Regions from separate parts of the Pelotomaculum schinkii genome, predicted to be linked through region 2. Evidence: riboswitches for the same ligand, from Rfam matches in the RefSeq annotation. Region 2 holds a riboswitch; each other region holds the start of a gene.
The links. A riboswitch is a leader RNA that binds a small molecule or an ion and turns the genes downstream of it on or off. The one in region 2 is predicted to bind cyclic di-GMP.

Region 1 (8,253 bases), on a different contig from region 2:
AAGCGTGAAAATGAAACACCTGTAACCACAAGCGACACGATAAACAGGTATATAAAACAGTAATACAACTGCTTTAACCTTATATTCAGCTTCAGTCTCTTTTCCCGCTTTGCTCTCATTTCCGGCGCGCCTTTCAATTATCTAATTATCTATCATGGGTGGTTTGTTATTGAGGCGCTACTTGCTCCCCGCTGACGCGGAACAGCACCTTAACCGATTCCCTGGCCTGCAGGGCGTTGACGGCAAAAGTATCGTAATCGTCATAGGCTGCCAAAAGCGAGGTCTGGCAGGCGGTCAAAGCCTCGTTGGCAGCCAGAATCAGCCCATGGTATTGCGCAAAGTGCTCGGCATCCGACAGGGTGCAGGGCGTATCCGCAGCAATATCATGCGGGGGCCAGGTCCCGTCGGCGTTCGGGCTTCCGTGGACCGCCAAATAGTCTTCGACCGCGTTTGCCGCGGCATTGTACCGGTCCAGCAGGCCTCCCGGGCCGTAATATTCATCATATGCATCCTGATAGTAGGGCAGATATCTGCCGGCAATCTCCGTGGAAGGATCCGCCGGCACCACATGGGGCGCCGTCACTGCGGCAATATTTGTATCATTGATATAATAGGACGTGTTCCACTGCCAGTAAACAGTGATTGTAACCTCGTCGTTGCTGCCCGCGGAAAAGTTGGGCGTTCCCGAAAAAATACTGAAATATCCGTCCTCATCGGCAGTGACGTCCTTTGGCCTGAACCAACCCGTGCCATAATATGGAGACGAGCCGGTATATGGAGAAAACACAGTGGGCACAGTGTCGGTCGCGCCGTCGCTTATTTCAGCCGTAATTTTGAAAATAAAGGGCGCGAAGACATCCTGGCCTGCTTCGGTGGCGATAGTAGCTTTGGTCTCCGCGGTAGTCAGCTGCATCAAGTCGGCCGCGTTCATTTTCACATCATAAGTCATGGCGACATCGGAGCCGCCGCCTCTGAAGGTAAAAGATTTTTCACCGAAATCCATCGGTTTAATACTTTGTCCATTAAATAAATCAAAGGTAAACCCCTTGTTGTAGAACTCGCCGTCAATATCATCTTCGCCTCTTGCTCCGAGATTCCATTTGGCAATCAGCGCCGCATCGCCGCCGGAATACACATCGGTATATCTTGCCATGGTCGATGATACTATATTTGAAGACGTAATTACTACAGCCACCAAAAGCGCCATCAGTATTTTACTGATCTTCATATATCATCACCTCATTTTTGTTGCATTCTTACCCGGGCTTTTCGATACAAGTCCCCGCCATAAACGCCAAGGACCAAAAGCAAAACCAGCGCCGCCATGCCTGCCGGTTTTTTGGAGACGACAACGGCCAGGCCGATTTTGGGGATCCGCAAGACCATTTTACCCGCAAACTTATCTGCTGTTAAAAATTCATCGGCGGCATTGTTGTTATCGCCTTTCAAGGTAAACACGCCGTTTTCCTCGCTGACAATGCGGTGGGTAAAAGCGTTTGTCCCGTGTAAATAGGTGACGACATCGCCGACCTTGTATTGATCGGCAGCCTGCTCGCGGATAACTATGACATCGCCGGGATATATGGCTGGCTCCATGGAGCCGGATAAAACAACAAGTTGCGAAAAGCCAAAAATCTTCGGCGCCGGAGCATGGGTTACGGCTTTATTGACACCCAGGCAGAGGTTTATCAGGATCAGCAGCGCCAATAACCCGAGCGGCAGATACTTTACACAGTTAACCAACATCTCTTTGTGCTTTGGTCTCAATAAGTTTAGGCCTCCTGTTACCCGGCTTGCGCTGTGACTTTGATCATAAGGCTGTAAGAATAGGCCGGATTGCCGCCATAGGCGGCATAATCGTTATCATTAGGGCCATCCGGCCAATTCCATTCCAGCGTGTATTTCACATTCCTGCCGCCCGCCACGGCCGTGTCCTGATAAAGCTCTTCCGGCGCACACCATGCCGTCTCATTTCCGGCGACGTATACGTCGCCTGCTTTCAGGCGAAAGCGCATGGGGATTTTGTGCGCCGCGGGAAGCGTGTCGGCCGCTGTAAAGGTTAGATCATAAAAGGTTGCGTACCTGTTGCCCGTGTTATCCACCGTGAACTTATAGCTGCCGCTCATGCCGGGGGCTATGCGCTTGTTGGCGCCGAATATATTGACGCTTACCGCGCCGGCCGTACCGTATGAGGCGGTCGTAGCCGTGTCCAAAACGTCAAAATCGAAAGGTGAAGGCGTCGATCCGCCACCACCGCCATCTCCACCACTGCCACCGCCGCCGGCAGGAACAGGGGTGTCCGGTTGCACAGGCGGGTTGACAGGATTGTAAGGATTGACTTGATTGACTGGATTCTCAAGATCGGCTGGGTTGGCCGGGTTGATTGACTGCGGCGTTCCCGCGGGAGCAGCTCCCAGCTCGATCCGGTCAATACCTGTGACCTTTCCGTCCTCCCCCTTTTTAAGATAAATGGTGATCTCCAGCACCTTGACATGCACCGCCACTTGAAAGACAATGGTACCGTCGGGGAGACGGACGAGTTCCGCGTCCTCGGTCCCGGCCGTCCTTTCAATATCGACCTTGCAGCTTGCAAGCACGTTGCCGGCTTCGTCAAGGACGCTGATGGTATGGGAACCCTCGTCGACGTCAATAAAGATGAAGTAGCCCTGGCTGTCTGTCCTGGTATAGCGCGGGTCGCTGCGGAACTCAATGAGCCCGTAGGCAAAGGGTGTCCCGTCGGTGTAGACGACCCGGCCCATTAAATCAATGCGCTGCTCAACAGGGACCGTAACCTCCTCCTGCGGGGAAAAAAAGTGATACAGCCTGCCGATAAACCCCAGGACGGGGCGTTTCACCTGCACATCGGGCAGGTTTGATCTCAAAACAAAAACATGCCCGCCCGTGCTGATGTCACGGATGATCCCGTAGGTCGGCACGGCGGCGTACACCACGATGATGGTGATGATGACCGCCAGGATGAAGTTTTTGCGCCTTCGCTCCGCATTCTCGCTATTCATCGCCTGATCCACGATATCACCCCGGTTTCCGGTGCAGAGTTAAGGCTGGCAGAATTAATCTTATATGACTCCCTTCCGGAAGAAATGCAGGTGCGGATTCATTCGCACTCTTTTAGCGCAGATCCATACAAGTCCGGCGCTGCCGCGCCGTGTGCGATTGAAATCGCACCTACATGGCCGGTTCCTGTTGCAGAGTTAGGCTGCAGCGCTATGCTCATATAACTCTCTTGCGGAAGACGCAAATGCGCGCGCTTTGCGTCTTCCGCAAGAGAGCCGAAGGCTCTCCTTATAGGTGGATAGGTGTATCTACTAAAGATTAGGATTAATTTGTGTTGCTTTCACGGTAATAGTTAGTTTGTATTCTGTACGGTCATCTATGGCAGAATTAGTGCCCAGAGTGGTGTCATTTACATCTGTAGAATCAGTATATACAGTCGTGGAGGCTTCATACGGCCATCTCCAATACACTGTCGCTTTCGCCTTGCCATTTGTTTGGGGTACATTACTCATCGGGCTAAAACCTTCTCCTGCTGAAGCTGCATTTTTAAGTCTGTCTTTAAGATCATATAGATTGCACCAGTCATCATTCCCTGTTAGAGAATACTCAATAGGAGGAACATCTGCAATTGTTATCTCATTATCAGTAACTGAAACGTCATTAACCGCAAAATCGAAAGTCATCTCAGCTGCGACATCACCTGTGTTTGCAATGTTGAGAACAAAATCGCCATCAACGCCGGGTGCGATGATAGGGTGTCCATCTTCCCTCAGCATATGATTCTTTGTGTGGGAAAATAAATCAAGGTCAGCGTCACCGAGGTCGTATGTTATTGTATTTTCTCCTGCTCCTCTGATCACAGTGGGTGTCAGTGTCCAGTTGGCAATCAGAGCCATATCCTCCCCATCATACTCACTGGTATACTTGGCGAAGGTGCCGCCCATCATTGCTGTGGAAATCATGCAGAGCACCAGCAGCAGTACGGCGGCTCTGACGGTTTTGCCCGGGTTTTTCATTGGTTTATCATTCCTTCCCTCATTTATTTTTTTAGGCCGTTTCTTTGGATAAATTCCTTCCGTGCTAGATGAGTGCATTTTGCCGCTTTGACCTTGGCGCCGCTCATCACTCCTCTCAATTCATCAATTAATTAAATTTTTAGTGTATTTAAAAAAACGGCCGGGTTGCTACATTTCAGCAACCCGGCCGCCATAGCTGATTTGCTTTAGGCCCGTCGGTTTTGCGCCCCCGCCTTTCGGCGGGTTAGCCCTTAAAAATAAATAGGGGTTAACATTTTACTATAATTCAATTTTTTTATCTCCGCCCTTTGCCGCCCGCAGCGCCGCCAGTTCCGCTTCCAGCTGAGCTTCGCGATCCGCTTTTTTCCTGTTGCGCCTGTTGCGCGACGTTATATCGTAAACGATAAACAAGCAGAGAGGTGTTATAACAAAAAGCAGCATTCCGAGAGGCGTCTGCAGGAACATGGCAAACCTGCCGACCCCGGCGGCGCGCCAGAGGTAGATGCCCTCCAGGTCCGCCACGCTCACCGCCTTGGCGTCAGCGCCGGTGTTAGCGTCGCCCTTGGTGAGAAAGGTTAAACCGTCCTCAGTCCGGACGTCGGTCACTCTGTGGGTAACGACCGTGTTCTGCGCGGCGCGGAAGGCGATAATATCGTCTTTGACAATTTGCTCCGGCGCTACTACCTTGGTCACAATAAGGTCTCCCGCCAGAATTGTCGGCTCCATGGAACCGGAGAGGACGATAAAGGGCTTATACCCAAAAAAATCAGGGACCTTATCCGGATATATGTATGACCTTACAATAAACGTTACATTAACGATCAAAACCAACACAAGAAATGCACAAACAGTGACGCCAATAACGGATATTGCTTTCCCCAAAGCTGTTTTCGGCACCTTTTCCTCTCCCACTGCCAATGACCCCCTGTTAATATTTTAGATTGTAAATTATTTTATCATAATTATCCATCTCCTACATAAAATGTTTTTCTTTTCAACAATAAAAAGCCGGATTGCAAAATGATTATCAGCAACCCGGCCGCCTTAGCTCGCATGCTTTAGGCCCGTCGGCTTTGCGCCCCCGCCTTTCGGCGGGTTAGCCCTATTATTAGTTTATGTATATTATTTATGAAAAAGGCTTCTTTTTCTGGCTCACTGGTCAAATAAAAACGGCTAAGTTGCTGCAACCTTTATTAGCAACCCAGCCACCCTAGCTTCCATGCTTTAGGTCCGTTGGCTTTGCGCCCCCACCTTTCGGTGGGTTAGCCCTGCAAAAAAATATACTGCTATATTGCCGATGTCATTTTACTATAATCATCCTCATTATGCAATATTTTTTTACTAAAAAAATATATCAAAAAACAGTAAAAAAGCACTTAGCTAACCAGGCTGCCGTCCACCAAGCGCAGAACCCTGCCGCAGGCGTCCGCCACCCGCTGGTCGTGGCTGGCCACCAGCACCGTCTTCCCCGTTTCATGCAAACTTTTCAGCAGTTCGATGATGCCGGCGCCGTTGGCCGAGTCCAGGTTCCCCGTGGGCTCGTCCGCCAGGATCAGCTCCGGGTCCAACAGCAGCGCCCTGGCGATGGCCACCCGCTGCTGTTCACCGCCGGAGAGCTCGCCTGGCAGGCGCTTTTCGGCGCCATTCAGGCCCACCCGGCGCAGGAGCTCCCGCGCGCGGTCGCGTGCGCGACGGCCGTATCCTTCAGGTATTGACGGGGCCAGCACATTCGAAAGCGCGCTCAAGGTGGGCAGCAGGCAGTAGGATTGAAAAACAAACCCCACCTTTTCCCGCCGGTAGCGGCAGAGCGCCGCCTCGCCCAGACCCGCGATATCCTTGCCGGCGACCATGACGCGGCCGCGGCTGGGCCGGTCCAACGCCCCCAGCAAATTTAACAAGGTAGTCTTGCCGCCCCCGGACGGGCCGGTCACGGCCACAAAGTCTCCCCGGTCAATATCCAGCCGGTCTACAGACAGCGCCCTGACCGCGGAAGATCCCCGCCCGTAAATACGCTCCACATTTCTAAGCGATATCAATATATCCGCCATCGAAAGACTCCTCCCGTCTAAAAGCCGTCCCCATGGTCACCCGCGCAGGATTTCCGCCGGGGCGGCGCGGTTAGCCCGCCAGGCCGGGTAAAGGCCACCCGCCGCGCCGACCAGAACGCCGCAGGCGCAAACCAGCGCGGCCACCCTTAAGCCCGGCGCGCCGATGTCGATGGCCAGGTACTCCTTGACCGCAATCAGTCCGCCGTACCCCAGGGCAACCCCGATCCCCGCGCCGAGCAGGCTTAAAGTTATGGACTCCACCAACACCATGCAGGCTATGTCCCACGGAGTCCAGCCGAGGGCCTTGAGAATGCCGAACTCGCGCCTGCGCTCGACCACCGACAGCAGCATCACCACCATAATCGTAAGGCTGCCGGCCGCCACCGCCACAGAAGAAACCGCCAGGAAAAACTGCTTCAGGACGCGGAGCACGTTGTTAAGCGGGAGCAGCAGTTCCCGCGGCGCCACGACCTGCACCTCCGGCTTTTTCCCGCTCAGGCGCTCTTCAATCTCCCGGGCGGCCTCCTCGACGTATTCCATGCTCCCGACCTGGGCGCTGATGGCCGATAAACTGCCGGGCTTCAGGCCGCCGATATCCCGGGCCAGTTGCTCCGTGCCGCTGAAACCGCCGTCCAGCAGTTCGTTGCCGGTACGGTAAACGCCGACGACCTTAAGGTTCAGGTTGTCCGCTTCCTTACCGGGGATCTCAAACGTATAAACTCCGCCGATTTGATAGGTAACGTTTAAGAACGCAAGATACTCCAACAGGCTCTTGCCGATTACCACTTCATCGTCACGGGCAGGCGCAGTCCCTTCTATAATTCTCTGAAAAGGACCGATCTCCGTCCTCGTTTCATTCACTCCGTACCCGAACAGCGGCAGAACCATCGTTGCCCCTGCCGGTCGCAGGATGTTTGTAACCTGCCCCGTCACATTATTTACATTGGGCACGTCCTTAATAATATCAATGTAGGAAACCGGAATAGAGGAGGAGCCGATACCCTGCAGCAGGCCGCCGAACATAGAACCCTTTTGGGTAATCGTGATCTGGCCCGCCAGGTTGGAAAACGTCGTTTCCACCCGTTTCTCCATCCCGGTCGTCACGGAAAAGAGGAAGGTCATCAGGGCGCAGCCAAAGGCCACCCCGAGTACCGCCAGGGCGGCCACAGCTTTTTTGCGAAAAGCGTTGCGGATGGAAAACAGCAGCAGGGACAAAGGCAACAACTCCTAAAATTTCTTTCTTCTCCGGTTTTTCGGGCAGGATCCGACTGTGAAAACAAGAATATACATTTTCAATAATTTACTGAAACGGATGCTACTATTTTATCATGATCCGCAAAAAGAAAAAGAAAAATCTCTATAGAAGGGCAAAAACGAGGATCAATAATTTCCTGTATAAAAACCGCCTTAACCTCAACGTGGCTTTTGCCTGCCTGCTGATTTTGGCGGCAATTGCTTTCGTGCTGGAAATGATGAATTAAAAAAGCCCTTCAATCACAAAGGGCGTTAATCTTCTTTCAGCAGGGTTTCAAGTTGTGTGGCCCAGCTTCTGTACTTTTGCAGCGCCTTTTGTTCAGCCTGCAAAGGGTCCATTGAGCCTACTTCTATAAAATAATTAAACTGCAGCAGCCAATCGTCCATTATCTCTTTAAAGAGTTTTTTTATTTCAACCTTAACCTCATTATTCATCTTAGTTTGATCACCATTTAGAAGGTTTTTTATCATCATCCAAGATCTTCTTATTCCATATTTATATTGTCGCTATCACACATTATTCCCCACAAGAAAAAATTGACCCGGTTTATTGGGAGTTATAAACCGGATCGAGTTTTGAGAGGAGCTCAAAACAAAAACCTGAAAAACAAATAATTCGCCTGGTATGAGTACGGTACAATAGAAGGCACTACGTCCACGGGCCAGCCATCGCCTTGACCAACCCCTTGAATGGACTAAAGCGGAAAAATGGAGTCGATTATAAGTTAGCAATATTAAAGCTGATTGTCTATGCTTATTGTCAAAAAATAGTAGAATCGCGTCTAACTATTACAAAATCTTGTCTGGATTTTCCATTGACTAAAAGTAAGCGTTTTTAGTACTGCGTTCTGACCCTAAAAGAAGAACAGTCGCTTCAACAATGATTAGCACAGGAATTAACTTCGGAGGAGGTGCGGAAG
Region 2 (8,253 bases):
GGAAAAGCATATGAAATCCTGCGTTGCAGAACAGCTTCAGGCCGGTGATGAACAAGTGGTAGATGAAGTTCTAAAAACTATCTTCAAACTGATAAAATAGGACGGCTGCATATTTTATCTGCTTTTTCGTTGAGATAGAGCAAAAACTAAGGTGATTGAGGTAACGGCCAAATTTTCGATCATGGTGTGGAGGTGATACGATGGCTAATACTGAAGAAACTGTGGCTTTGGCGCAGGTAAAACTCCCCGTTTATGGTATGACTTGTGAACATTGTGTACGGCGGGTTGTCAAAGCTTTGGAGAAGCTTCCTGGTGTGGCTGACGTTCAGGTGTCTTTGGCAGACGCCAAGGCGACTTTTCACTTTGCTCCGGAGCAGCTTGACCTGTCAGCAGTACGGGAAGCGATTGAAAAAGCGGGTTATTCGACCGACATCCCCCTTCCCGCGACAGGCCAGGAAGAAATCACGATCCCTGTTTACGGCATGACCTGCGAGCACTGTGTACGGCGGGTGACCAAAGCGCTTGAGAAATTACCGGGTGTGGAAAATATCCGGGTTTCTTTGGCTGACAGCAAAGCTCTATTTGATTTTGACAGAAATCAGGTTAGTACGGAAGACATAACCCAGGCGATTGAAGAAGCCGGATATTCGACCAGGCCTGCTCCAGTAGAAGCGGCAGCGGAACAACCCCCACCAGAAGCAGCCGGGCTGCCTGACCCATTGATACTTCCTGAGACTGTCAGTGACAATCCTTCAATTGACCCGGGCGACCATGCTCAAAAAAAGCAGTTTAAAGTTCGCGGCATGACCTGTGCCAACTGTGCCTTAACAATAGAAAAAGGCGTGGGCAAGATGAAGGGGGTGAAATCTGCAGCGGTTAATTTTGCTTCAGAAAAGTTAACGCTGGAATTAGACCCCTCTGTTGTCTCACAAGAGGATATTTTGGCCAAGATTAAAGACCTGGGCTATGGGGCCCAAAGTGAGGATAGTGAAGGCGGCAAACAGCAATTTAAAGTAAGCGGGATGACCTGCGCCAATTGTGCCTTGACCATCGAGAAGAAACTAAAAAGTACTCCCGGTGTACACATGGCTGCAGTAAACTTTGCCAATGAGACGGTGACTGTAGAATTTGATCCCCAAACATTAACTTTAAATGATGTCTTTGAACAGGTCAGGGACGCCGGCTATATTCCCCTGAAGAACAAGGACGAAGACCCGGACGATCGCAGTGCGATCATAGAGCGCAACTGGCTCATTTTCAGTGTGATCCTATCTGTGCCTATTATGCCGCTCATGTTTCTCCCCATGTCGAGGCCCACAATGTATACGATCCTCACCCTGGCCACCATTGTGCAGTTTACGGCGGGCTGGACCTTTTATCGCGGCGCTTACCACGCCTTGAAAAATCGCTCGGCAAATATGGATGTCCTGGTTGCCATGGGGATTACAGCCGCTTACGGGTATAGTCTGATGACGACTTTGCACATGTTCTTTCCCAACCTTTTCTTCGAAGGGCCAAATTTCTTTGACACGTCGGCTTTGCTGATTACCTTTGTGCGTTTCGGGAAATATTTGGAGGCTAAAGCAAAGGGCCGCGCCGGTCAGGCGTTAAAACGGCTGTTGGAGTTACAGGCCGATAAAGCGCGCCTGCTGATAAACGGCGAAGAAAAGGAAGTAGCCGCGGCTGATCTAAAAACCGGCGACGTTGTAATTGTTAAACCCGGTGAAAGAATACCGGTTGACGGCGAGATTATAGAAGGACAAGCCAGCATCGACGAGTCCATGCTGACCGGGGAGTCCATTCCCGTTGACAAGGGAGCCGGGGATCCTGTCATCGGGGCTACCATTAACCGTTCCGGCAGCATTAAAGTGCAAACTGCCAAAACAGGCAAAGACACGGTGCTTTCCGGGATTATCAAAATGGTGGAGGACGCCCAGGGGGTTAAACCGCCAATCCAGCGCTTGGCCGACACGATCTCCAATTATTTCGTTCCCGCAGTGGTAACCCTGGCCCTGATCACTTTCCTGATCTGGTATTTTGCCCTGCACAGTACCTTTGTTTTCGCCTTTACAGCAGCGATTGCCGTGTTGGTCATCGCCTGTCCCTGCGCGTTGGGGCTGGCGACTCCGACGGCCATCATGGTCGGCAGCGGCGTCGGCCTTAACCGCGGCCTTCTCTTTAAATCCGCAGCGGTGCTGGAAGCCATCTCCAGCTTACAGGCCATCGGTTTTGACAAGACCGGGACACTCACAAAAGGTACTCCTGAGGTTACGGATATCATTGCGGTTAATCCCTTCAAAGAAAAAGGCCTCTTACAAATAGCGGCAGCCGGAGAAAACCCCTCCATCCATCCCCTGGCTCAAGCGGTCACAAGTCGCGCCAGGAAAGAAGAAGTAGAAATCTTGGAAGTGAAGGATTATCAAGAGGAGAGCGGTTACGGGATAGCCTGCTCTTACCAGGGGCAGCCTTTGCTTATAGGCAATATCAAGCACATGCGGAAACACGGGATAGATGTAAGCGCTGTCGAAGAGGAATACACGCGCCTGGCGCAAGAAGGAAAGACGACGATGTTTGTCTCTCTTGACGGCCGCGCTATCGGGTTGATTGCCTTGGCCGACGTCCTTAAAGAGAGCGCCAGGGAAGCGATCAAACGCCTGCACGGACTGGGCCTTAAGACTTTCATGATCACCGGGGATAATAAGAAGGTGGCCCATGTAGTCGGGCAGGAGGCCGGTATTGATGAGATTGCCGCCGAGGTCCTGCCCCAGGATAAGATCAATACCGTGAAAAAATATCAGGAACAAGGGCTCAAAGTGGCCATGGTCGGCGATGGCATTAACGATGCCCCCGCCCTGGCTAAAGCCGATATCGGGATCGCCATCGGGTCAGGCACCGACGTGGCCAAGGAAACAGGCGATGTTATTTTGGTGCGCAATGACCTCCTTGATGTGGAAAGGGCGATCCGCTTAGGCAGGAAAACCTTAAATAAAATCAAACAAAACCTCTTCTGGGCTTTGATTTACAACGTGATTGGCATTCCTGTGGCAGCCGGCGTCCTTTATCCCATAACCGGAAAACTCCTGCCGCCGGAATGGGCCGGGCTGGCGATGGCCTTTTCCTCTGTATCCGTGGTGACCAATTCCCTGCTCCTTAGCGGATACGGCAAGAAATTAATCGATTAAGCTTATTTTCCCGCTGCTGCTTGGACCTCTTTGGAGATCACGCGCCGCCTCCTTTCATAAATGTCCTTAGATTCAAGTTCATAAAGCTCCCTGCATATATATAATCTGCCGGTTCATACTACCTTTGCCATATAGATGGACATAACACTGCGCTTGCGCTTCAACCTGATATAATTAGGGGATTTTGCGGAAAGTAAAATCCGGTAAAATAAGGAGTGGAAATCATATGGTTTTTCATTATTGTCCCATGGAGCCGGTTAAAACATCGTTTAACTTCTAAAGTATTGTTGAGGAATATATATAATGGGAGAAATATTTAGTTTGGAATGGATACCGGCAACCGCCGGTTTTTCGGGATGTGTGCTTTATTCGAAGTTAATCGAACGACTTTGGCTTGATGTTCGTAAATTACGAATTCCACTTAACAGACTGCCGGCATCTTTCTCGGAATTCCGTATTGCGCTTTTTAGTGATATTCATCTGGGTTTTTTCTTTTCGGGAAAAGATCTATCATCAGTTGTAAAGGTAGTTAATGAACTGAACCCGGACACGATCTGTTTTACCGGTGATTTTCTAAACTCGGTTTCTTCCTTGAAGGCGCTTGAGTCAGGGGTTGCAGCTTTGGCAGAATTGACAGCTCCTTTTGGAAAGTATGCTGTTTTGGGAAACCATGACTATATGGCAGGTCCAAATCATGTGATCAATGGTTTGGAACGGGGCGGCTTTCACGTGCTTATCAATAAGCATGCAGCAATACAAAAAGACGGTGACAGGTTATTTCTAACCGGGCTTGACAGCATTTCGAAAGGCAAGCCTAATCTGGAAACAGCTATTCATGGAATACCTGAAGCCGCCTGCAACATTCTACTGGCGCATGAACCCGATATAGCTGATGCAATCAGCAAATTTCCGGTAAGTTTACAGCTTTCCGGCCACAGCCACGGCGGCCAGGTACGGCTTCCGTTCATTGGTCCGGTAATCACCACGGGACTGGGGAGAAAATACCACTCCGGTATTTACAAGATAAATGAGTTAATACTTTATACCAATAGAGGATTGGGGACAACAGTTCTTCCGGTCCGTTTCATGTGCCGGCCCGAGATAACAATTATTACGCTGGCGCATAACCTTCCCTGAAAGCATTCCAGTAAGCTAACCGCGAACTGGACAGTTTTTGCTATAAGATGGCCGCTTCAGGAATATTGACGCACCCTTCGGCTCGAAAAAAGAACCCAAGCGCTGAATATCTAAAAGCAGATAGGGAAAGCTAACACTAATATTCAATCCGGAGGGCTATATGATGAGGGGAACCTATTATGATCCCGGTAAAATGGAGTCGAGAGCCATCGATATAGTTGACAACGTCCCTTTAAATGCTACAGAACTCGCCGCACTTTGGAATACGTATATGCATTATACGATGTTTGTCTGGATCTTTAAACACTTCAGCCAGACAACTGAGGATAATGAAGTAAGGATGATAATGGAGGACGCTGTTAATATATGCAGCAAGAGAGTAGACAGGGTTATTGAACTCTTTAATAATGAAAACCTGCCCATACCATCCGGTTTTACCGATAACGACGTGAATCTGAACGCTCCCCGGCTTTTTACGGATCCTTATTACCTCTATTATATGGTTAACGCGAATAAAATCGCGATCGGGATAAACGGGTTGTCTTTTGTAACCTCCGGGCGCGCTGATATTCGTGATTTCTATGATCATTGTATCAATTCAAGCATCCACCTATATAACAATACGGTTAACCTCCTATTATCAAAAGGCATATATATCAGGCCGCCTATCGTAACCACTTCAAAAGAAGTCGATTATGTAAAGAAACAAAATTTCTTAGGCGGGTTCCTGGGTGAGCGAAGGAGTCTTCTAGCCCAGGAAATATCGGCGCTTTTTTATGGCATTATCACCAATAACATCGGCAAAAGGTTATTAATGGGATTCAGACAGACGGCCAGATCCGGCCAGGTACGAAAATTTATGGACCGGGGAGTAAACCTGTCAAGCAGATTAATAGATACTTTCAGCTCATCTCTAACCCGTGAAGATGTGCCCGATCCAGTGCAGTGGGATTTCATGGTTACGGATTCAACAACCCCGGTTTTTTCAGATAAGTTTATGATGTATCATACCACGCTGATTATTTCCGCCGGTATATTAAACTACGCCGCGTCAATGGCAACAAGCCCGCGGCATGACTTAGCGGGCCATTACACAAAAGCTCTGGCTGAAGTGGCCAATTATCTTGAAGACGGTATCAATATCCTTATTGACAACGGCTGGTACGAAGAGCCGCCCAGAACTGTAGATCGCAGGGAACTGGTAAACGAGCCAAAACATTAAAAATAAAAGGGCTTTATTTAGATAAGGATTATCGGGTTCAATTTACTCTACGTATGTGATTTGTATACCCTTCTCTTTGGAAAGGGTACTGGCCAGGCTGGCCATATTTATTAAATTATCAACAGCAGTAGTAAGATAAGAGTCTGATGTACCGACCCTATGTCCTCTTGCTATACCGGCAACAATGGTTATCGGTACTCCACGCTCTTTTGTTGATACTTCTATTTTGTTAATTATCTTAATGGCCCATTCTCTAGAGCATTCAATATCTTCCGTGGTAACCGCCATAAATTCATCACCCGCATAACGCCCGGGAAAGTAAACACCATTTTCCGTACTTTCCGAAAGTAATCTTCCTATAATCTTCAGGCAGGTGTCTCCCCTGACGTGACCGTACTTTTTATTGATATCTCCGAAATTATTGATATCGAAGAAGATAATTGTTGCTTCCTTCCCATATTTAATAATATTTTCCACAAGGTACCTTAAATAAATTGTTTTTTTAAGGCCGGTTAACGTATCTTCATGCTTACTTGCCTCAGTCAGAAGGGTTTTTTTAGTGACAATCCCTACTAGTTTGCCGTTCTCTATTACAGGCAACCTTTCAACCTTTTTTTCTTCTATTAGATTAATTGCATCCCAAAGTGAAGTGTTTGGACAAATACATACCGGGTTTTTGGACATAGCGTCTGCCACAATACGGTTCATATGAGAACGCCGGGTATCTCTTGAGGTAATAATTCCACACAGTTTACCGTCCTCCAAAACCGGAAGTCCGCCAACACAGTTTTTTTCCATTAATAAGACGGCTTGTGCGACACTGTCCAGAATATCAACCGTAATGACAGGGGTCCTCATATAATTAGAAATGCCGGACATCAGAGTTCCACCTCTAGATTAATTGCAAGTACAATGTCAACATGCGCTTTTAATAAAGTCGTTTCAGATGCGACCTTATTTGCTTCACCTAAAATAATATCCAGTAATCTTTCATTACTGATCATTCTTGATAGTGACTTGCGGACAACTACCGCTTCCAGAGGCCCTTCTTCAATAATATTTATTTCGTACTGACCAGGACACATTAAATCTACCGTTCTCTTTACAGCTTCCGGGCCTATGGGAGCCCTCCTCCCGATCAGCAACACATCCTGAATTGGTGGAATCTCAAACTCGCTTATCTTCATTGAAAATAGTGCTTTTCTTCCGGGATCAACAGTTTCAGTATGCAAGTTGCAAACACCCCCTTTCTCTTATTTTTAAACAAAGTATTTAATTCCTTCATCAACTTATTAAGCTCGTTTAGCAAAGGACATACCCCTTCCTGAGCTGTTCTAGAAAAGGGCGTAAAAAAAAAGAAATTACCAGACCATTTCTTGCAACCAGACAATCACCTCAGCCAAAAATGATAGAGACTCATAGCTTTGCGTCCCACCCTTTCGGAGCGGACTGTCCTTTAAAAACAGTTGGTATATTATTCCGAAAATATTTAGTAAATTATACAACTATGTATATACTTTTATCAACAGTCCTGAATCTAAATTGTCTTCGGGTCTGTCGCTTAGCGCAGATAAACGCAATCCTCATTAAAAACGTCATGGAACTTTGTGGGAAGCCTCCGTAGGTCTTGCGGCCATTAATGCTTATTAAAACTTATGCGATTTATCAATAATCAGCCGGTACCCACAGGAAGGGGATTATCCCCCTTCCCCGGCCCGAATCTCTTTCGTGAAGTCTATTAATTTAATTGCGCTATTTTATCAAGCAAATCTTTAGCCTCTTTATCTTCACTCAGGTCATAGACCAATCCCAGGCAATACCTTGCCATATCGAACTGCTTATCTTCAAAAGCCTTTTTGCCCAGCGCTGCCGCAATTCCCAGCACGGGCTCGCTGGCGCCGACTTGGATGAAGTGCTCCTGTATGGTTTTAAGCACCGCCTCTTGATCAGGGGACTCTATTTTTTTGCCGGTTTTTTGAGAAATATAGAACAGTTCGGAGGCCACCGCATCGTTTTTTTCAAAATCACTGCTCAAATGGTACATGTTGATGGCATCAGCATAGTTTTCTTTTTCAATAAAATAGAAGCCCATATTTCGGTAACACCTGGCTATCTCTTTTTTGGTGGTGGCAAAGGATAGCGCCTGCCTGGTCAAATTAAGATATTCATCAAGATCACCGGTCAGCTTATGGGCTTCTGCCAGCTGAAAATATGCATATAAATTTACCGGGTTGCACCTGACCGCCTGGTTCAGCGCCTGTATGGCAGCCTTCATATTATGTTCCTGCATATAAAGGAATCCGCGGATGATATACATATCACTGAAATCATAGGGCGCCGGTTTAAAGTTTTTCGTTGGCTTGAAAAAATGCTGATAAAGATATGCTTGAAACATGTTTTTAAAGCTAAAATAATCATTCTCTTGATCTGCCTCAAGAAAATCCTCACAGAACCGGATCAAAGAGTCCATCATGACTGTGGCTTTTTTATATTGTTTTGTTGAAACCAGGTATCTAACCTCATCATACAATACGTCTATGCGTTTACCATCTTTGTAGAAATCTGATGCGACCGGTACCTTCTGCTCTTCAGGCAAAGTATCGTACAGGAGCCTTCCTATGGCGCGCAAAATATCCTTTGACAGCTCATGAGACTTGTAGATATCAGCCTGTTCCCTTAAATATGGTACATCTTTTTCACTGTTTCCGGTCA
Region 3 (8,253 bases), on a different contig from region 2:
AGTTACTTGACCAGTTAGCGTATCCGGACTCAGGAACCTTTTAGCCACTGGATTGTAGTACCGTGCCCGCATGTAGTAAAGGTCGCTTTCATCGGTCATGACACCATAGCGGCCCACATACAGGAACGGTGTGGCAGTGTTTCCGCTGCGGTAGACAAGCTCTCCGTATGGGGCGTACTGGAAGCGGTCGGTTATATTGCCGCTTTCGTCGGTCAAAGCGATGGTGCTACCCCGGTGGTCGAAGTGATAACTGCGGTATACTCCTCCTTCGTCTTCTTGGCCGATCAGGCCCAGGCCGTAGATGTAGAAGGTCTGATGGTTTTGTTCGTCAGTCTGGATCAGCACCTGGCTTAAAGATGCGTTGGGGTTGACGACGAAGCTTTGATAAACGGCGCCGGCAACGCTGATGCGGTTGTTTCCGGCATCGTAAGTGTAGGTGGTATTTCCCGCCCCGGTCAGCCGGCCGCGAGCGTCGTAGGTCAAGCCAGCCATTTCCCCGGCCAGTGGGCCTGCAGTCATGTTGCCGTCAGCGTCGTAGAGGACGGTTTGGCCGTTATAAGTGGCCAGGCGGTTGTCTGTGGCATAGGTCAGAGCCGCATCATCCATTGTAAGAGACACATTTTCGTTGAAATTCTCTTCCTGGATGAGGTTTCCTGCCGCATCGTAGGTATAATCGTACTGGCTGATGACGCTTCCGCCGGCATCCACATCCTTCAATTGCAACAACCGGCCAGCTTCATCGTAGGTCCGGGTTGTTTGGGTACCGTTGGGGTGAACGGTTTTAACCAGCCTGCCGTTGGAATCGTATTCGTAGGTAGTGACCCGGTCCGCCCAATCGGTTACTTGAATTAACCGGTTGGTTTCGTCGTATTGATATTGTACCTGCCGGCCGCCGGGGTAAGTGAGAATGCGCAGGTTGCCGATGGCGTCGTAAGCGTATTCAATGGTGTTGCCCCAGGTATCCCCGTATTCCACAAGGCGGTTTAAGGCGTCGTACTGGTATTCGATTGTACCAGTACTGTCGGTGGCGCTAAGCAGGTTACTGTTCTGGTCGTAAGTATAGGATACCGTCCCGTCAGGGTAGGTGGCACTGATGAGTCGTCCGGCGTCGTCATATTCATAGGTGGTGCTCTGGCCTCTGGCGTTGATTTTTTGTGCTATCAGGTCCCTGTTATTGTAGGTCAGGGTGATGTTGCCGGAAGCGGCGGTGGTTCTGCCGGTCAGCCGGTCGGCGTTGTCATAGCTGAAGCTGGTCTGGTTGTTGTTGGGGTCGACCATGGCTGTCCGGTTGCCGTGGGCATCAAATTCCTGTCTGCCCTGTCCAGTTAAGGCGTCGATGGTTGATTTCAGTCTATTCAGGTCGTCATATTCAAACTGGGTGATGTTGCCACCCGGGTCGGTAAATCTGGTCAGGCGGTTTAATTCGTCATACTCGTCGAAACTAACGTTGTTCCCCAGGGCGTCTGTCATGTTTTTAGGGTTATAGAGCTCATCATAAGTGACTGTTAGGACCTGATTGCCCAACGCGTCTATTCTTCCGATGAGGTTGCCCGCTGCGTCGTATTGATTGGTGATAGTGTCGCCCAGGGGATTTGTGACACCGGTGAGCCGGCCCAAGTCATCATAGCTTAACTGGGTGATGTTACCACGCGGGTCGGTAACTTTCACCAGGCGGTTTTCCGCGTCATATTCATAACCGGTCTCATTGTTCAAAGCATCAATTTTGCTGACAAGCAACCCATTGTTGTTATAGGTGTAACTGCTGGTATTGCCCCTGGCGTCAGTTTTGGTTAGAATGTTGCCGCGCCAGTCGTAAGTATAGCTGGTGGTGTTGCCCAGGGGATCGGCGACAGTCAGTAAGTTGCCAGCATCGTCATAAGTCATAGCGCTTGTTTTGCCGGCGTTATCGGTTATGGTAATCGGTTGCCCGGCCGCATTATAGCTGTAAGTAGTGGTGTTTTCCGCCGGGTCGGTTACAGTTTGCATCAAGCCATTCTGGTAAGTATATATAGTCGTGCCGGAGCCTAAGCCTGTGTCGGGGGTGGTTGTGCTGAGCAATAACCCGCTTTCATCATAGTTGTAGAGAGTTTCATTTCCTAATGAATCGGTTGTTTTTATTAAATTGCCATTCGAGTCATAAGTGAATGTACTTTGTTTTTCCAGAGCGTTTTCCACCAAAAGAAGGTTATTATTATCATCATATTCCATGGTGGTTGTATGACTCGCTGGATCAGTAACGGTAAGCAGATTGCCGTTACCGTCATAAGTATAGCTGGTTGTATGGTTAAGAGGGTCGGTTATGCTGGTGAGGCAGTTATTGATGTCGTAGGTGTAGGTACCGGTGATATTGCCGGGATAGGTTATATTAGTGCTACGGTACTTTTCGTCGAAGGTGGTTGTAATGGTGTTGCCAAGGGCGCTGAGCATGGTTGTCCGGTGGTTGTCCGGGTCATAGCTGAACTGGGTGGTGTTGCCGCTCCCGTCGGTCTGATGGGTAACTTTGCCACTATCATAAATGTTGCTTAACAAGGTATTACCGCCGGAAGCAATGATTTCGGTGAGGCCCTGTGTGTTATAGTGGTAGCTGGTGACATTCCCCAGCACATCCTGTACTGTGGCCAGGTTGCCTTCGTTGTCATAGGTATAGGTCACGGTCCGGCCGGCAGTGTCGGTTACGCCGGTGAGACGGTTGTTCGTGTCATAATTGAAGCTCAGGGTGCGGCCGGTGGGTTCACTGGCTAAGGTCAGCAGTCCACCGGTATAGGTCAGGGTAAGCGTATTGTTGTTTTGGTCCGTTATGCTGGTTAGTTGACCAATGTCGTTAAAGATATAACCGGTCTGGTCCTTGAAGGTGAGGGTATAGCCGCTGCCCGGCCCGGCAGTTAGTGTTTCAAAGCATCCGGCGGGTCGAACGTAACTGGTTCCATCGTATGTAAAGGTGTAAACATGCCCGTCGTCATAAGCGACGCTGACGCTGCCGTCCTGGTTGATGGTAAGGTGAACATTAAAATTATTGGTCCAGCCCTTGCCCTGGGTGCCTGTATAATCATCCTGAGAATTGTAGAATCTGGTAAACTCAAGGGACGGGCCTACGGAAGGAATGCAAAGGTCTGTCTGGGCCAGGATGAAGTTGCCAGTGGAAAGGTTAACGGATCCTTTTCCATACAGGCAGTAGGGACGTACGCCAAAGGTTTCTTTGGAGATAGTATTGACTTCTACAAAATATGGATAGCTGGTCCCTTCGTGAATTTTCCATACATCGGTGAAATCCCAGCCTGTAAATGTGACCTGACGCTGCATAGCGGAGGTTGTTTGCGGTGTTCCTTTGCCCGTATCAGACTGTCCCGATGTCTGCGTGTCGTAGTAGCATGATGCAACAATACCGCCTTGGTTAATGAAATCCAAATCTCCTATCAAGCCGCCGGCATTAGGACCGGTCGCCGTCACATAACCTTTGGAATATACTGCATTATCATTTTAGTTTCACCTCTCAAAATAATAATTTATAGAGAATTTCCCGCTTTTTATACTCGGAAAAACACTCCTCTGGAGCCCCCGAACACAAAAACACAACCAAAAGAAAAAGCCCGTCTTGCATCCCATTTGACCGAATGCCGCGGACTTCTTGTGAATTAACTTCGGCAACCCGGCTGTCAATAGTCGGCATAAAACCTCAACCGTAGACCCGTGGCTTTGCGTCCCTGGCTTTCGCCAGGTTTGCTCTTTCGTGGGAACTGTTATTTAATTTTATAGTATTATACATTTTATAGAAATGTTTTACAATATCCTGCATCAATTTTATTTTCTATCTGCTGTCCTTATCCAATAAATATTATGACATGCTATTTATACATTTAATGGCTGCTATTCTTAAGTTGTGAAGTCTAGCTTTACTCAAGCAGACCGAGCCTATCCAATACTACGGCCAACATCTCTCTAGTGACATTTCCTTGCGGCTCCGTGCCGTCCATAATGCCTTTTAGCTTTGCCTTATTCCACGAAGCGCCGGCCCAGGGGCTGGCTGAAGCATACTCTAAGCTTTTGATTTCATTTAACATGACATCACTTGCATGCTGCCAACTCCAGAAGCTGATTCCCGGCATTCCAAGTTCACCTGCGGTTTTTATGAAACGCGTAATTTCCCCAAACTTTATATCCCCATAGCTCTGGCCAACAGGCGCCATTTGGAGTCCAAATTGACTGTACTGCTGAACGCAATCCTTTAAAGCGTCTTCCGGCGCCATCCTAAAATCGCCCCAATATACCTGCGGCAATGCCACGTCACAAAAAGCTGAAAATTTCTTATATGGAAATTGAGCATGGTATACCGGGAGGGCAAACGTGCTGTAACCAAGCTTCACATTTTTCATTATTGATGATGAAGAAATCCCGCCGGATAAAGCAGCTGCTTTTTTCTCACCATTCTGGTTCTCATATTCTATTTCCGCGTCGATAACCAGCCAGTCAGCTCCACCCTTGACTGCCTTTTCCATGCATGTTATTTCACCGGAAATATTGTTGCCATAACTGTAACCCCACGCGCCGACTATCAATCCGGCATTTTTTGCAGGACCGGCAATCTTGTCTAATTGATTCCAATAATTTTTGCCGTCCCACGCTTTGACAAGCAACCCTGTTAAGCCCAAGCTTACTGCTTTGTTAATAATATTATTTATTACACCCTTTTCTGCAAGCTCCAATTCCCATATCCACATCTGCTTACCAGCCCATGGCTCCAAATCTACCACTCCATTTCCCAGGATTTTTATAGAGCGCAAACTAGTTATTAATACCATATGGAATAGAATTATCCCTGTGAATGAATCCAAAAAAACAAAACCCCACGGTATCAACCGTGAGGTTTTAAAATTATTCTGGCGACGACCTACTCTCCCAGGGGCCGACGCCCCAAGTACCATCGGCTCAGGAGGGCTTAACTGCCGTGTTCGGGATGGGAACGGGTGTACCCCCTCCGACATTGTCACCAGAAATATTTATCGTTTTAATCGGGATGTTCTCTCAAAACTGTACAGCATACTTGAACAAGTTGTCGTCTTTCGCCTTTTGTCTTCGTCTTTTACCGACTACTGACTACCGACTACCGACTACTGATTAGGTCAAGCCCTCGACCTATTAGTACCGGTCAGCTGAACTGGTTACCCAGCTTACACACCCGGCCTATCTACCTGGTAGTCTCCCAGGGGTCTTACTAGCTTGTGCTATGGGAAACCTCATCTCGAGGGGGGCTTCGCGCTTAGATGCTTTCAGCGCTTATCCCGGCCAGACATAATTACCCAGCGCTACTCCTGGCGGAATAACTGGTACACCAGTGGTCTGTCCATCCCGGTCCTCTCGTACTAGGGACAGCTCCTCTCAAGTTTCCTGCGCCTGCGACGGATAGGGACCGAACTGTCTCACGACGTTCTGAACCCAGCTCACGTACCGCTTTAATGGGCGAACAGCCCAACCCTTGGGACCTACTACAGCCCCAGGATGCGATGAGCCGACATCGAGGTGCCAAACCTCCCCGTCGATGTGGACTCTTGGGGGAGATAAGCCTGTTATCCCCGGGGTAGCTTTTATCCGTTGAGCGACGGCTCTTCCACTCGATACCGCCGGATCACTAAGCCCGACTTTCGTCCCAGCTCGACCTGTCCGTCTCGCTGTCAAGCTCCCTTCTGCCTTTACACTCTGTGCGCGCGATTTCCAACCGCGCTGAGGGAACCTTTGGGCGCCTCCGTTACTCTTTGGGAGGCGACCGCCCCAGTCAAACTGCCCGCCTGATACTGTCCACGTCCCGGTTTCACGGGACTGTGTTAGAACTTCAATACTCAAAGGGTGGTATCCCAACGTTGGCTCCGCCAATACTAGCGTACTGACTTCCCCGCCTCCCACCTATCCTGTACATCCAATACCAAAACCCAATGTCAGGTTGCAGTAAAGCTCCACGGGGTCTTTCTGTCCTGTCGCAGGTAGCCGGCATCTTCACCGGCATTACAATTTCACCGAGTCCCTCGTTGAGACAGCGCCCAAATCGTTACGCCTTTCGTGCGGGTCGGAACTTACCCGACAAGGAATTTCGCTACCTTAGGACCGTTATAGTTACGGCCGCCGTTTACTGGGGCTTCGGTTCAAAGCTTCGACTTTAAGTCTGACCTCTCCCCTTAACCTTCCAGCACCGGGCAGGCGTCAGCCCCTATACTTCATCTCGCGATTTTGCAGGGACCTGTGTTTTTGGTAAACAGTCGCTTGGGCCTTTTCTCTGCGACCCCCTCACGCTCCAAACGTTTGTTCTTCACGCTAACGGGGTACCCCTTCTCCCGAAGTTACGGGGTCATTTTGCCGAGTTCCTTAACGAGGGTTTTCTCGCGCGCCTTAGGATTCTCACCCCACCTACCTGTGTCGGTTTGCGGTACGGGCACTTAAATGCCTCGTTAGAGGTTTTTCTTGACAGTTTGGGCGCCGGCTGCTTCGCTACTAAATTTCGCTCCCCATCAGTTCTCGGGCTTTTTTAAGAGACGGTTTTTCCTGTCTCTTACCCTACCTCCTTGGACGCACTTTTCCAATCGTGCGCTCAGCTTACCCTCCTGTGTCACCCCATCCTTCAAACGGCATTAAGTGGCATCGGATTCTCAACCGATTTTCCATCGCCTACGCTATTTAGCCTCGGCTTAGGCCCCGGCTTACTCTGGGCGGACGAGCCTTCCCCAGAAAACCTTAGGCTTTCGGCGGGCAGGATTCTCACCTGCCTTTTCGTTTACTTATACCGGCATTCTCACTTCTCACCCGTCCACAGCTCCTTTCGGTACTGCTTCAACCAGATGAGAACGCTCCCCTACCATTTCGGTAGTCAGTAGTCGGTTGTCAGTTGTCGGTTTTGCTTCTAGTCCATGCTTCTCTGAGCCGGTAGATTTGTTTCCCAACTACCTCATATTCTTGGCTCAACTCCGAGTAGGTTTTGTTGTCTATATATCCCAAGTCTTTTACCAACTCAACCAATACTCTCGTTTCATTGCATGAACCTAATGCAGTCCTTAGAAAGTGCATGAATTCCTTGTCAGATTTTACTCTACCATATCCTTCTGCAATGTTTAGTGCTATTGATACGGCAGAACGCCTTATCTGACTTCCTATTTCACGCCTTTCCTGTGTCGGAAATTCCTGGGTTAACTTGTGTACTTTTAAAGCCAGTTGATATGACTTGTTGTATACTTCAAGCTTTCTATATCCCATTTTTTCCTCCAACTACTGACTACTCACTACTGACTACCGAAATCCGCGGCTTCGGTGACAGGCTTAGCCCCGTTACATTTTCGGCGCAGAGCCACTTGACCAGTGAGCTATTACGCACTCTTTAAATGGTGGCTGCTTCTAAGCCAACATCCTGGTTGTCCGGGCAACTCCACATCCTTTTCCACTTAGCCTGTCTTTGGGACCTTAGCCGGCGGTCTGGGCTGTTTCCCTCTTGACTACGAACCTTAGCACCCGCAGTCTGACTCCTAGGGTCAAAATATCCGGCATTCGGAGTTTGATTGGGTTCGGTAATCGGTGAAGACCCCTAGCCCAGTCAGTGCTCTACCTCCGGTATTCATCCCTAAGGCTAGCCCTAAAGCTATTTCGGGGAGAACCAGCTATTTCCGGGTTCGATTGGCATTTCACCCCTACCCACACCTCATCCGCCGCCTTTTCAACGACGGTCGGTTCGAGCCTCCACTTTATTTTACTAAAGCTTCACTCTGGACATGGGTAGATCACCCGGTTTCGGGTCTACTCCAACGGACTTCCTTCGCCCTATTAAGACTTGCTTTCGCTGCGGCTCCGCGTCTCTTTCGCTTAACCTTGCCCGCTGGACGTAACTCGCCGGTCCGTTCTACAAAAAGTACGCCATCACACTTCGGTAGTCAGTAGTCGGTAGTCTGTTGTCGGATTGCTTGTTGGAATTCGCCTTTAGGCGAATTCCTTCCTAATCTGACTACTGACTACTCACTACCGACTACCGAATAGTGCTCTGACTGTTTGTAAGCATACGGTTTCAGGTGCTGTTTCACTCCCCTCCCGGGGTGCTTTTCACCTTTCCCTCACGGTACTTGTTCACTATCGGTCGCACCGGGTATTTAGCCTTGGGAGGTGGTCCTCCCGGATTCCCACAGGGTTCCCCGTGTCCCGTGGTACTTGGGATACTCTCGTAGTACCTCGACTTTTCGCCTACAGGGGTTTTACCTCCTATGCCGGGCCTTTCCAGGCCGCTTCGGC

Region 1: it holds a riboswitch for cyclic di-GMP, as region 2 does, so the genes downstream of both, Psch_RS08450 (signal peptidase I) here and Psch_RS12785 (hypothetical protein) in region 2, are expected to answer to the same signal.
Region 3: it holds a riboswitch for cyclic di-GMP, as region 2 does, so the genes downstream of both, Psch_RS09330 (RHS repeat-associated core domain-containing protein) here and Psch_RS12785 (hypothetical protein) in region 2, are expected to answer to the same signal.

What each region holds. Positions count from the first base shown of each region.
Region 1 covers NZ_QFGA01000001.1:1,825,319-1,833,571, forward strand. The annotation lists gene Psch_RS08425 (hypothetical protein) at 1-119, opposite strand, end outside; gene Psch_RS08430 (hypothetical protein) at 167-1,228, opposite strand; gene Psch_RS08435 (signal peptidase I) at 1,240-1,767, opposite strand; gene Psch_RS08440 (hypothetical protein) at 1,785-3,029, opposite strand; gene Psch_RS08445 (hypothetical protein) at 3,327-4,031, opposite strand; cyclic di-GMP riboswitch class I at 4,206-4,291, opposite strand; gene Psch_RS08450 (signal peptidase I) at 4,311-4,943, opposite strand; cyclic di-GMP riboswitch class I at 5,058-5,143, opposite strand; cyclic di-GMP riboswitch class I at 5,224-5,309, opposite strand; gene Psch_RS08455 (ABC transporter ATP-binding protein) at 5,408-6,079, opposite strand; gene Psch_RS08460 (ABC transporter permease) at 6,116-7,294, opposite strand; gene Psch_RS08465 (hypothetical protein) at 7,408-7,560, shown strand; gene Psch_RS08470 (hypothetical protein) at 7,586-7,807, opposite strand.
Region 2 covers NZ_QFGA01000002.1:370,833-379,085, forward strand. The annotation lists gene Psch_RS12760 (metal-sensitive transcriptional regulator) at 1-100, shown strand, start outside; gene Psch_RS12765 (heavy metal translocating P-type ATPase) at 201-3,182, shown strand; gene Psch_RS12770 (metallophosphoesterase) at 3,486-4,319, shown strand; gene Psch_RS12775 (DUF3231 family protein) at 4,480-5,541, shown strand; gene Psch_RS12780 (CBS domain-containing protein) at 5,584-6,420, opposite strand; gene Psch_RS12785 (hypothetical protein) at 6,420-6,773, opposite strand; cyclic di-GMP riboswitch class I at 6,916-7,005, opposite strand; gene Psch_RS12790 (tetratricopeptide repeat protein) at 7,280-8,253, opposite strand, start outside.
Region 3 covers NZ_QFGA01000001.1:1,997,734-2,005,986, forward strand. The annotation lists gene Psch_RS09330 (RHS repeat-associated core domain-containing protein) at 1-3,405, opposite strand, end outside; cyclic di-GMP riboswitch class I at 3,638-3,732, opposite strand; gene Psch_RS09335 (hypothetical protein) at 3,891-4,739, opposite strand; rRNA gene rrf (5S ribosomal RNA) at 4,873-4,989, opposite strand; rRNA gene Psch_RS09345 (23S ribosomal RNA) at 5,114-8,253, opposite strand, start outside.